2 regions of the Sporosarcina sp. P37 genome follow, and region 1 is predicted to be linked to the other one. Evidence: a T-box and tRNA genes for the amino acid it is inferred to sense, from the RefSeq annotation. Region 1 holds a T-box; the other holds one or more tRNA genes.
The links. A T-box is a leader RNA that pairs with one kind of tRNA and senses whether it is charged. The one in region 1 lies ahead of thrS (threonine--tRNA ligase), so its partner is inferred to be a tRNA-Thr.

Region 1 (6,612 bases):
AGCCTTTCCTTGTAGACGTTCAGCTTGCCGAACGATTGATCAACTTGCATAAATTCCCGGTAGGCGTAGTAAATGTGCTGCTCCAATATGTGATGATTCGCAATGACGGGAAAATCACCAACAGTTTTGTGGAGAGAATTGCTTCTCACTGGGCAAATAAACAAGTAAAAGATGCGAAAACAGCCCTTGAACTTTCGAGAAAAGAGCATGATCAATATATGAAGTGGCTTAAAGAAGGGAAAAAGCCAGCACCTGCAAAACGAAAAACAACCCGTGAGGAAAAAGTTCCTGAATGGTTTTCCAAGCGTGACAATAAAAAGAAAACATATGAACAACCTGCTGATTTCAATGTGGAAGAAGAGCGTAAGAAATTATTGAAAGAGTTGGGGATTCAAGAATCAGAGGTGAAATAATATGGAACGAATTGGTGACGCGATGAAACGGGTAGTCAATGCCCCTTCATTAACAAAAAAATATGAGGAGCTTCGAAATGAAGTGTTGGAAGATCCGGCTGTCCAACAATTTATCGGTAAGCATGCGGATGAAGTGAATACAGAAGTCGTGGACCGAAGCCTCGGGAAGCTGTATGAATTCACAACAGCATCCCATGCATGTGAACGCTGTCCAAATCTTGCAGGCTGCATTAACGTCATGAAAGGCTTTGAACCTAAATTGGTGATCTCACAGCGCCTGATTGACCTTGACTACGTCGTCTGTCCAACGAAGCAGCTGGAAGACGAACGGCGCAATGTCTCTAAAATGGTCAGCAGCATGTATATGCCAAAAGAGGTAATGGAGGCGCGGTTGGCGGACGTCAATTTCACGTCAGAAAATAGCCGTGTCATCGTCATACGCGCAGCGAAAGACTTCCTGAATCATATCGATTCAACAGGAGAAGTGCCGGATCGCGGCTTCTATTTGTTCGGAAACTTTGGCATTGGAAAATCCTTTATTTTAGGTGCGTTAGCGAATGAATTGGCGACGAGACGGATTCAGACAGTAGTTGTTTATGTGCCGGAGTTTTTACGTGAAATGAAACAATCCATACAAAACCAGACGCTGGACGAAAAAGTGGAGTTTGTAAAACGCGCTCCTGTGCTCATGCTCGATGATATTGGGGCAGAAACGATGTCAACATGGACGCGTGATGAAGTGCTTGGCACGATACTGCAGTATCGTATGGCAGAAAAACTGCCGGTCTTCTTTACTTCCAACTTTGATTATGATGAACTGGAATATCATCTCACTACAAGCCAGCGCGGCGAAAAAGAGCCGATTAAGGCTGCCCGCATAATGGAAAGAATCCGTATGGTCAGCAAACCTTTCAGACTGGAAGGAGAAAATTGGCGGGATTGAAAAGCTGAAGTTTGATCCGATTGTTGAAAAATAAGAAAATACACTTGCAATTTCACTGAGACTTTTCTATACTATTACTCAGTTCAACTTAAATAAATTGTCAAAATGCATCGAAGAGGACAATAATTTATTGATCACCTTCCAGAGAGCAGGGGCCAGGCTGAAACCCTTGCAGGCAGAACATAAATTTACCACCTCCGAGCAGCATCAGTGAATAGAGTAGCTGATGACGGTAACGGCCCGTTAGCCGATCGAAAGCTTCGTCTTTTCGCCTATGCGAATAGAAGGAAGAAGGGTGGAACCACGAGCTCAAGCCTCGTCCCTTTAGGGATGAGGCTTTTTTGCGTTCAAAAAAAGAAAGGGAGTCATACAAATGGCAGAAAACATTCATTTAACATTTCCGGATGGAGCAGTAAAAGAATTTGAGAATGGCGTAACAACGGAAGAGATTGCAGGCTCCATCAGCCCCGGGCTGCGTAAGAGCGCACTGGCAGGGAAAATCGGAGATCGGCTGATTGATTTAACAACACCCATTCATGAAGATGGGGACATCAGCATTATCACTCCAACATCAGATGAAGCATTGGAAATCTTGCGCCACAGTACGGCTCACCTTCTGGCACAAGCCGTTAAACGCAAATTCCCTGATGCGAAACTCGGTATTGGTCCGGTCATCGAAAACGGATTTTACTACGATATCGATTCGCCTACACCTATTACTGCGGAAGATTTGCCTGAACTGGAAAAAGAAATGAAGCGTATCATCGGTGAAAATCTGCCGATCATCCGTCACGATGTTTCCCGTGAAGAAGCCAAAAAGCGTTTCGAGGAAATCGATGATGAATATAAATTGGAACTTCTTGAAGCAATTCCTGAAGGCGAGCAAGTATCAATTTACGAACAAGGCGAATTCTTCGACCTATGCCGCGGAATTCACGTGCCGTCTACAGGGAAGCTGAAAGAGTTCAAATTACTGAGTATTGCAGGCGCATACTGGAGAGGTAATTCCGACAACAAAATGCTTCAGCGAATCTACGGAACAGCGTTCTTCAAAAAAGACGAACTAAAAGAACATTTGCGTCTGTTGCAGGAAGCAAAAGAGCGTGACCACCGTAAAATCGGGAAAGAACTGAATCTATTCACGAACTCGCAAAAAGTCGGGCAAGGTTTACCGCTTTGGCTTCCTAAAGGCGCGACAATCCGCCGCGTAGTCGAGCGCTACATCGTTGATAAAGAAGAAAGACTGGGCTATCAGCACGTTTATACACCGGTACTTGGAAGTGTGGAACTGTACAAAACTTCAGGTCACTGGGATCACTATCAGGACGGCATGTTCCCTGCGATGAGCATGGACAATGAAGATCTGGTGTTGCGTCCTATGAACTGTCCGCATCATATGATGATATATAAAAATGGCATTCATTCTTATCGAAACTTGCCGCTTCGAATAGCTGAACTTGGCACTATGCACCGGTATGAAATGTCCGGAGCGCTTTCAGGTCTGCAGCGCGTGCGCGGAATGACATTGAATGATGCACATATTTTCGTGCGTCCTGATCAGATTAAAGAAGAATTTAAACGTGTAGTTAATTTGATTATTGAAGTATATAAAGATTTCAACATCAAGGATTATACGTTCCGTCTGTCTTATCGTGATCCGGAAGATACAACTAAATATTTTGATGACGATGAAATGTGGGAACGTGCACAAAAGATGCTGAAAGAAGCGATGGATGAGCTGGAGCTTCCGTATACAGAAGAAGAAGGCGAAGCAGCATTCTACGGTCCAAAACTGGACGTGCAGGTAAAGACAGCCATCGGTATGGAAGAAACTCTCTCTACTGCTCAGCTGGACTTCTTATTGCCGGAGCGTTTTGATCTCACGTATATCGGTGAAGACGGCAAGCAGCATCGCCCGGTTGTTATTCACAGAGGTGTCGTGTCAACGATGGAACGTTTCGTTGCCTTCCTGATCGAAGAATACAAAGGCGCATTCCCGACATGGCTGGCGCCGATTCAAGTGGAAGTTATCCCGGTTTCTCCGGAAGTTCACTTTGACTACGCAGATGATATCAGAGAAAAGCTGACGCAAGCAGGATTCCGTGTCGATGTGGACAGCCGCGAAGAGAAGATCGGTTATAAAATCCGTGAAGCACAAGTGCAGAAAGTTCCATACATGCTAGTTCTTGGAGACCGTGAAATGGAAGCGGGCGAAGTCAATGTGCGCAAATACGGTGAACAAAAATCCGTCAGCATGTCATTTGACGCGTTCATTGAAATGATCAAAGAAGACGTAAAGAAGGACTGACAGACAGGAACCTGCTTCGGTAGCCCGAAGCAGGTTCCCATAAGTTTTTCGCGTGAAAATGAAATTAACAGTTGCAATATAGTTCACTATGCGCTATACTTACAAAGTTGAAGAAATTCAGACAGTACCAGTGCATCCAACAGCAGGAAATGTTATGCTGTTGACACACCATGCAATACATGATAATATTAATAAGGTTAAATGAATACAGTTTGTGGTATAAGAAGAGGCTACCCGCTTCTCACCTGATCGACGCAATGAAGTTGTTGCCAGGTTAGCACATAAGTGAATCTCTATGCATAGCAGGCATAGGTTACTTACGCGGGTAGACAAATACTATTTGTCTACTTTTTTTATTTCGTAAAATGGATGGACCTGTGGGACCTGAAGCCGGCATTTCCGGCGTACCCAAAACGTGTATTCACGAGACAATATTCGGAGGTGGATTACTATTAGCAAAGACATGTACGTAAATGACGGTATCCGGGCACGTGAGTTGCGGTTAATTGATCACAACGGCGAACAGCTTGGTATCAAATCACGTAATGAAGCTTTAGAAATTGCTGCTCGAGTGAACCTGGACCTTGTTCTTGTTGCTCCACAAGCGAAGCCCCCAGTAGCTCGTGTTATGGACTATGGAAAGTTCAAGTTCGAACAGCAAAAGAAAGAGCGTGAAGTACGTAAAAATCAAAAAGTCATCAATGTCAAAGAAGTTCGGCTCAGCCCGACCATTGATGAGCATGATTTCCAAACGAAACTTCGTAACGGAATCAAATTCCTCGAAAATGGGGATAAGGTAAAAGCTTCGATTCGTTTCCGCGGCCGTGCAATTACGCACAAAGAAATTGGCCAACGAGTGCTGGATCGTTTCGCAGAAGCCTGCAAAGAAGTAGCAACTGTTGAAGTTAAACCAAAAATGGAAGGCCGGAGCATGTTCTTAATACTTGCACCGCTTGCCGAAAAACAGTAACACGAACAATTTAGGAGGAACAGAACATGCCAAAAATGAAAACTCACCGCGGTTCCGCGAAACGTTTCAAAAGAACTGGAACTGGTAAACTAAAGCGTGGCCGTGCTTACACAAGTCACCTTTTTGCAAACAAATCTACAAAGGCTAAGCGTCACTTACGCAAGTCTTCACTAGTTTCTTCAGGCGATTACAAGCGTATTCGTGAAATGCTAACAAACATGAAGTAATACCGAACACACACTTACAGGATAAGCAGGAGGTAATGCACTATGCCACGCGTAAAAGGTGGAACAGTAACGCGCAAGCGTCATAAAAAAGTATTGAAATTAGCAAAAGGTTATTTTGGTTCAAAACATAGACTTTATAAGGTAGCTAACCAACAGGTAATGAAATCTTATAACTATGCATACCGTGACCGTCGTCAGAAAAAACGGGATTTCCGTAAACTATGGATTACACGCATCAACGCGGCTGCTCGTATGAATGGTCTTTCATACAGCACATTAATGCACGGCTTGAAAGTAGCTGGCATCGATGTTAACCGTAAAATGCTTGCAGATCTTGCAGTGACAGATGCACAAGCATTTGCACAGCTTGCAGAAACTGCAAAGAAATCTGTAGCAAAATAAGATGAACCAAAATCCGCTTTCGTTTTCATTCTTATATGGAAATGAAGGTGGATTTTTTCGTATGGAGGAATGGCTGCAATGGCGCAAACTCTATTGATCTACATGGCGGTTCTGTCCGTCTGGGCATTTGCCGCTATGGGATATGATAAACGGCAGGCGCGCAAGAAAAACCAGCGGATACCCGAACGAAATCTTTGGCTGCTTGCTTTACTCGGCGGGGGAGTGGGAGCCTATTTCGGTATGCAGGTTTTTCATCATAAAACGAGAAAAACCCATTTTCGCATCGGATTTTTACTTCTCGCTATGACGGACATTGTCATCGTGCTTGCAGTCTATGGCGTGAAGTTGCCGTCTGCCGGCTTATTCTGAGGAATTCGAGTAAAAAACGGAAATAGCGGCTGGGCTATTTCCGTAAAAGTCAAGATTTCATTAATTGTTCGATCGGATTCTTCCAGTTGATTTCAGCATGCGGATAATACGTTTGAACTTCTGTTTCGAGAAAATGAAAGTCTTCTTTAGTCATACCTTGCAGTTTCGACTCATTTTTTACCCAAATGAAAATGGAAACTACATCGAATGAATCTTTCGTAGTACCCAGATATTTCTCGCCTTCAAACATCGCGCCTTTATACGTGATGAAAAAGTTTTTCCGGATATTTTTATTGTCATCATAAAAATAATACTGTCCTTTTTCATACGCTTCATCTAACTTACGTTTAGCATCTGTCAAATAGCGGATTCCCGCATAAAATAAGTAAATGACAAGTGCCAGAATAAATACGCGAATTAATAAAACCATGAAATCAGCTCCTGCTAATGGTATAGTACAGTACTATACGGATGAGCAGTCTGTTAAGTTTCACTTTTAGTACATGTTGGAGGGAATTCAGATGAAATTACATCAATTGTTTGAAATGCAGCGGGCACTCGATACATACATTCAACAAAATCATCAGACGAATGAAACGTTCGCGGAAAGAGGACTGGCATTATTGGTCGAACTTTCTGAACTTGCCAATGAGACACGCTGCTTTAAGTTCTGGAGCACCAAAGGGCCTTCTGCTGAAGATGTCGTTCTGGAGGAATACGTGGACTCGATCCATTTCTTGCTGTCATTGGGCATTGAGAAAGGCTATGACGGATTGGAAGAATGGCCGGCAAGTCCGCTGCAAGAACAAAATCTAACGCAATTATTCATCCAGACAAGCCATTCTATTCATGCCTTTTTAGACTCGCTGACATTGGATGATTACAAAATGATTTGGGTTCACTACGGTGCGCTCGCCAAGACGCTTGGATTCACTGAAGATCAGATTATTCAGGCGTATATTGATAAAAATGAAGAAAAC
Region 2 (6,612 bases), 1.4 Mb from region 1:
TGCAGAGACCTGTGTTTTTGCTAAACAGTCGCCTGGGCCTATTCACTGCGGCTCTCTCGGGCTATTCACCCTACCAGAGCACCCCTTCTCCCGAAGTTACGGGGTCATTTTGCCGAGTTCCTTAACGAGAGTTCTCTCGATCACCTTAGGATTCTCTCCTCGCCTACCTGTGTCGGTTTGCGGTACAGGCACCTCCCGCCTCGCTAGAGGCTTTTCTTGGCAGTGTGAAATCAGGGACTCCGGAGATCAATCTCCTTGCCATCACAGCCTAGTGTTATATGAGAACGGGATTTGCCTCGTTCTCCACCTCACTGCTTAGACACACAACCAACTGTGTGCTCACCCTATCCTACTGCGTCCCCCCATTACTCAAACGGCGGGGAGGTGGTACAGGAATATCAACCTGTTGTCCATCGTCTACGCCTATCGGCCTCGACTTAGGTCCTGACTAACCCTGAGCGGACGAGCCTTCCTCAGGAAACCTTGGGCATTCGGTGGAAGGGATTCTCACCCTTCTTTCGCTACTCATACCGGCATTCTCACTTCCAAGCGCTCCACCAGTCCTTCCGGTCCAGCTTCAACGCCCTTGGAACGCTCTCCTACCATTGACCTTACGGTCAATCCACAGCTTCGGTGATCTGTTTAGCCCCGGTACATTTTCGGCGCAGCGCCACTCGACCAGTGAGCTATTACGCACTCTTTAAATGATGGCTGCTTCTAAGCCAACATCCTGGTTGTCTGGGCAACGCCACATCCTTTTCCACTTAACAGATACTTGGGGACCTTAGCTGGTGGTCTGGGCTGTTTCCCTCTCGACAATGGATCTTATCACCCACTGTCTGACTCCCAAACATAAATCATCGGCATTCGGAGTTTGTCTGAATTCGGTAACCCGGGATGGGCCCCTCGTCCAAACAGTGCTCTACCTCCGAGATTCTTTCGTTTGAGGCTAGCCCTAAAGCTATTTCGGAGAGAACCAGCTATCTCCAGGTTCGATTGGAATTTCACCGCTACCCACACCTCATCCCCGCATTTTTCAACATACGTGGGTTCGGGCCTCCAGTCAGTGTTACCTGACCTTCACCCTGGACATGGGTAGATCACCTGGTTTCGGGTCTACGACCCCATACTCATTCGCCCTATTCAGACTCGCTTTCGCTGCGGCTCCGCTTTCTCAGCTTAACCTTGCATGGAATCGTAACTCGCCGGTTCATTCTACAAAAGGCACGCCATCACCCATTAACGGGCTCTGACAATTTGTAAGCGCACGGTTTCAGGTTCTATTTCACTCCCCTTCCGGGGTGCTTTTCACCTTTCCCTCACGGTACTGGTTCACTATCGGTCACTAGGGAGTATTTAGCCTTGGGAGATGGTCCTCCCGGATTCCGACGGAATTTCACGTGTTCCGCCGTACTCAGGATCCACTCTGGAGAGAATGCACTTTCGACTACAGGGCTTTTACCCGCTGCGGCGGACCTTTCCAGGTCGCTTCGTCTAATGCATTCCTTTGTAACTCCGTATAGAGTGTCCTACAACCCCAAGAAGCAAGCTTCTTGGTTTGGGCTCTTCCCGTTTCGCTCGCCGCTACTAAGGGAATCGATGTTTCTTTCTCTTCCTCCGGGTACTTAGATGTTTCAGTTCTCCGGGTGTGCCACGAGTATGCTATGTATTCACATACACGTACTGTCCCATTACGGACAGTGGGTTTCCCCATTCGGAAATCTTCGGATCAAAGCTTACTTACAGCTCCCCGAAGCATATCGGTGTTAGTGCCGTCCTTCATCGGCTCCTAGTGCCAAGGCATCCGCCGTGCGCCCTTTCTAACTTAACCTATAAAAGGTCCAACGTCATCCTAGCGATAGGAATCAGAAGGTTAAAAAGATTGCTTGAACTGCATATGACTATGCAATTCGGTTGATTACTTGATTACTTTCAATGTCGTTTTATCCAGTTTTCAATGAACAAGAAAAAAGCTTTGAACACTCAAAAAATGAGCCTTCAAAACTGAACGCAAAACGTTAACGTGATGAATCGGAGATTCATCTTCCGAATGTTTCTGTCATATTTCAGACAAGAGAACATAATCCTTAGAAAGGAGGTGATCCAGCCGCACCTTCCGATACGGCTACCTTGTTACGACTTCACCCCAATCATCTGTCCCACCTTCGGCGGCTGGCTCCCGTAAGGGTTACCCCACCGACTTCGGGTGTTACAAACTCTCGTGGTGTGACGGGCGGTGTGTACAAGACCCGGGAACGTATTCACCGTGGCATGCTGATCCACGATTACTAGCGATTCCGGCTTCATGCAGGCGAGTTGCAGCCTGCAATCCGAACTGGGAACGATTTTGTGGGATTGGCTCCCCCTCGCGGGTTTGCAGCCCTCTGTATCGTCCATTGTAGCACGTGTGTAGCCCAGGTCATAAGGGGCATGATGATTTGACGTCATCCCCACCTTCCTCCGGTTTGTCACCGGCAGTCACCTTAGAGTGCCCAACTGAATGATGGCAACTAAGATTAAGGGTTGCGCTCGTTGCGGGACTTAACCCAACATCTCACGACACGAGCTGACGACAACCATGCACCACCTGTCACCACTGTCCCCGAAGGGAAAGGCATGTCTCCATGCCGGTCAGTGGGATGTCAAGACCTGGTAAGGTTCTTCGCGTTGCTTCGAATTAAACCACATGCTCCACCGCTTGTGCGGGTCCCCGTCAATTCCTTTGAGTTTCAGCCTTGCGGCCGTACTCCCCAGGCGGAGTGCTTAATGCGTTAGCTGCAGCACTAAGGGGCGGAAACCCCCTAACACTTAGCACTCATCGTTTACGGCGTGGACTACCAGGGTATCTAATCCTGTTTGCTCCCCACGCTTTCGCGCCTCAGCGTCAGTTACAGACCAGAAAGCCGCCTTCGCCACTGGTGTTCCTCCACATCTCTACGCATTTCACCGCTACACGTGGAATTCCGCTTTCCTCTTCTGTACTCAAGTCCTCCAGTTTCCAATGACCCTCCACGGTTGAGCCGTGGGCTTTCACATCAGACTTAAAGGACCGCCTGCGCGCGCTTTACGCCCAATAATTCCGGACAACGCTTGCCACCTACGTATTACCGCGGCTGCTGGCACGTAGTTAGCCGTGGCTTTCTGGTAAGGTACCGTCAAGGTACAGGCAGTTACTCCTGTACTTGTTCTTCCCTTACAACAGAGCTTTACGATCCGAAAACCTTCTTCACTCACGCGGCATTGCTCCATCAGACTTTCGTCCATTGTGGAAGATTCCCTACTGCTGCCTCCCGTAGGAGTCTGGGCCGTGTCTCAGTCCCAGTGTGGCCGATCACCCTCTCAGGTCGGCTACGCATCGTTGCCTTGGTAGGCCGTTACCCCACCAACTAGCTAATGCGCCGCGGGCCCATCCTTCAGTGACAGCGAAACGCCGTCTTTCAACATCTCTTCATGCGAAGAAATGGATTATTCGGTATTAGCCCCGGTTTCCCGGAGTTATCCCCATCTGAAGGGCAGGTTGCCCACGTGTTACTCACCCGTCCGCCGCTAACTGTTGGAAGCAAGCTTCCAACAGTTCGCTCGACTTGCATGTATTAGGCATGCCGCCAGCGTTCGTCCTGAGCCAGGATCAAACTCTCCATAAGACTGACAGACAATCTGCAGCGAATTGCGTCGTCGATTTCAGTCGATCAGTCGGTCACGTACCTGAGTACGCTCCCTCCTTCTCTCCTTCATCTCCTAGCACTTCACTACACCTTGTCAGTCAGTAGAATGAAAAATCGATTAGCTCGAGTTTCATTTGCTGGCATCAATTAAGATACTCATTTTGTTTATGTCATCGTTAGATGCATAAACTGTATTTCGTTAACGTTTTGCTGTTCAGTTTTCAAGGTTCATGAAGTTCAAATATAATTAATGGTGGAGCCTAACGGGATCGAACCGTTGACCTCCTGCGTGCAAGGCAGGCGCTCTCCCAGCTGAGCTAAGGCCCCATTAAGTGGTCGGGAAGACAGGATTCGAACCTGCGACCCCTTGGTCCCAAACCAAGTGCTCTACCAAGCTGAGCTACTTCCCGACTGTATATAATGAGATTATTTAAATTATGGCGCGCCCGGCAGGAGTCGAACCCACAACCTTCTGATCCGTAGTCAGACGCTCTATCCAATTGAGCTACGGGCGCATATTATAAATTTGGTGCCGAGAACCGGAATCGAACCGGTACGGTAGTCACCTACCGCAGGATTTTAAGTCCTGTGCGTCTGCCAGTTCCGCCACCCCGGCAAGAGTGAAAAGCGGAAGACGGGATTCGAACCCGCGACCCCGACCTTGGCAAGGTCGTATTCTACCACTGAACTACTTCCGCGTAAAAGTGCGGGTGAAGGGAGTCGAACCCCCACGCCCGAAGGCACTAGATCCTAAGTCTAGCGTGTCTGCCAGTTCCACCACACCCGCAATATGATACTGTAAAAATGGTGAGCCGTACAGGATTCGAACCTGTGACCCTCTGATTAAAAGTCAGATGCTCTACCAACTGAGCTAACGGCTCGTACTAAGTGGTGCCGGCGAAAGGACTTGAACCCTCAACCTACTGATTACAAGTCAGTTGCTCTACCAGTTGAGCTACACCGGCAGGTGTAGAATATATATGGTGGAGGATGACGGGCTCGAACCGCCGACCCCCTGCTTGTAAGGCAGGTGCTCTCCCAGCTGAGCTAATCCTCCTGGGTATAATACTGCTTTTTTATTTTTCATTCCTATTGATCGCTTGATTATGTATGACATTATCATTGAAGATCTTAAGAAAAAAATTGCCTGGCGACGTCTTACTCTCACAGGGGGAAACCCCCAACTACCATCAGCGCTGAAGAGCTTAACTTCCGTGTTCGGTATGGGAACGGGTGTGACCTCTTCGCCATCGTCACCAGACTGCGAGTCCTTTTTTCAGGACATTTACTATTATAACACTTATTAAAATTAATGCAAGCATTATTTTTAATATTTTTTTGAGTAAAGCTTGTTCACTCAAAACTGAATAAAAGACATTGGGTCATTCAAGTAACTTCTTTTTATAATAGGTTAAGTCCTCGATCGATTAGTATCTGTCAGCTCCATACGTCGCCGTACTTCCACCCCAGACCTATCCACCTCATCATCTTTGAGGGATCTTACTTACTTGCGTAATGGGAAATCTCATCTTGAAGGGGGCTTCATGCTTAGATGCTTTCAGCATTTATCCCGTCCATACATAGCTACCCAGCGATGCCTTTGGCAAGACAACTGGTACACCAGCGGTATGTCCATCCCGGTCCTCTCGTACTAAGGACAGCTCTCCTCAAATTTCCTGCGCCCGCGACGGATAGGGACCGAACTGTCTCACGACGTTCTGAACCCAGCTCGCGTGCCGCTTTAATGGGCGAACAGCCCAACCCTTGGGACCGACTACAGCCCCAGGATGCGACGAGCCGACATCGAGGTGCCAAACCTCCCCGTCGATGTGGACTCTTGGGGGAGATAAGCCTGTTATCCCCGGGGTAGCTTTTATCCGTTGAGCGATGGCCCTTCCATGCGGAACCACCGGATCACTAAGTCCGTCTTTCGACCCTGCTCGACTTGTAGGTCTCGCAGTCAAGCTCCCTTATGCCTTTGCACTCTGCGAATGATGTCCAACCATTCTGAGGGAACCTTTGAGCGCCTCCGTTACTCTTTAGGAGGCGACCGCCCCAGTCAAACTGCCCACCTGACACTGTCTCCTGCCCGGATCACGGGCAAGGGTTAGAAGTCCAATACAGCCAGGGTAGTATCCCACCAATGCCTCCTCCGAAGCTGGCGCTCCGGAATCCAAGGCTCCTACCTATCCTGTACAGGCTGCACCGGAATTCAATATCAGGCTACAGTAAAGCTCCACGGGGTCTTTCCGTCCTGTCGCGGGTAATGCGCATCTTCACGCATATTATAATTTCACCGAGTCTCTCGTTGAGACAGTGCCCAGATCGTTACGCCTTTCGTGCGGGTCGGAACTTACCCGACAAGGAATTTCGCTACCTTAGGACCGTTATAGTTACGGCCGCCGTTTACTGGGGCTTCAATTCAGAGCTTCGCTTGCGCTAACCCCTCCTCTTAACCTTCCAGCACCGGGCAGGCGTCAGCCCCTATACGTCATCTTACGATTTTGCAGAGACCTGTGTTTTTGCTAAACAGTCGCCTGGGCCTATTCACTGCGGCTCTCTCGGGCTATTCACCCTACCAGAGCACCCCTTCTCCCGAAGTTACGGGGTCATTTTGCCGAGTTCCTTAACGAGAGTTCTCTCGATCACCTTAGGATTCTCTCCTCGCCTACCTGTGTCGGTTTGCGGTACAGGCACCTCCCGCCTCGCTAGAGGCTTTTCTTGGCAGTGTGAAATCAGGGACTCCGGAGATCAATCTCCTTGCCATCACAGCCTAGTGTTATATGAGAACGGGATTTGCCTCGTTCTCCACCTCACTGCTTAGACACACAACCAACTGTGTGCTCACCCTATCCTACTGCGTCCCCCCATTACTCAAACGGCGGGGAGGTGGTACAGGAATATCAACCTGTTGTCCATCGTCTACGCCTATCGGCCTCGACTTAGG

Region 2: it encodes a tRNA-Thr, which carries the amino acid that the T-box ahead of thrS (threonine--tRNA ligase) is inferred to sense. The anticodon was not compared.

The regions. Positions count from the first base shown of each region.
Region 1 covers NZ_CP015349.1:518,678-525,289, reverse strand. Annotated here, with positions in the region: gene SporoP37_RS02855 (replication initiation and membrane attachment family protein) at 1-413, shown strand, start outside; gene dnaI (primosomal protein DnaI) at 415-1,356, shown strand; T-box leader at 1,458-1,683, shown strand; gene thrS (threonine--tRNA ligase) at 1,730-3,664, shown strand; gene infC (translation initiation factor IF-3) at 4,128-4,634, shown strand; gene rpmI (50S ribosomal protein L35) at 4,661-4,861, shown strand; gene rplT (50S ribosomal protein L20) at 4,904-5,263, shown strand; gene SporoP37_RS02825 (DUF1294 domain-containing protein) at 5,342-5,632, shown strand; gene SporoP37_RS02820 (sigma-w pathway protein ysdB) at 5,682-6,062, opposite strand; gene SporoP37_RS02815 (dUTP diphosphatase) at 6,154-6,612, shown strand, end outside.
Region 2 covers NZ_CP015349.1:1,964,493-1,971,104, reverse strand. Annotated here, with positions in the region: rRNA gene SporoP37_RS10195 (23S ribosomal RNA) at 1-1,831, opposite strand, end outside; rRNA gene SporoP37_RS10190 (16S ribosomal RNA) at 2,092-3,644, opposite strand; tRNA gene SporoP37_RS10185 (tRNA-Ala) at 3,917-3,992, opposite strand; tRNA gene SporoP37_RS10180 (tRNA-Pro) at 3,999-4,075, opposite strand; tRNA gene SporoP37_RS10175 (tRNA-Arg) at 4,104-4,180, opposite strand; tRNA gene SporoP37_RS10170 (tRNA-Leu) at 4,193-4,281, opposite strand; tRNA gene SporoP37_RS10165 (tRNA-Gly) at 4,292-4,363, opposite strand; tRNA gene SporoP37_RS10160 (tRNA-Leu) at 4,371-4,452, opposite strand; tRNA gene SporoP37_RS10155 (tRNA-Lys) at 4,471-4,546, opposite strand; tRNA gene SporoP37_RS10150 (tRNA-Thr) at 4,555-4,630, opposite strand; tRNA gene SporoP37_RS10145 (tRNA-Val) at 4,647-4,722, opposite strand; rRNA gene rrf (5S ribosomal RNA) at 4,811-4,926, opposite strand; rRNA gene SporoP37_RS10135 (23S ribosomal RNA) at 5,073-6,612, opposite strand, start outside.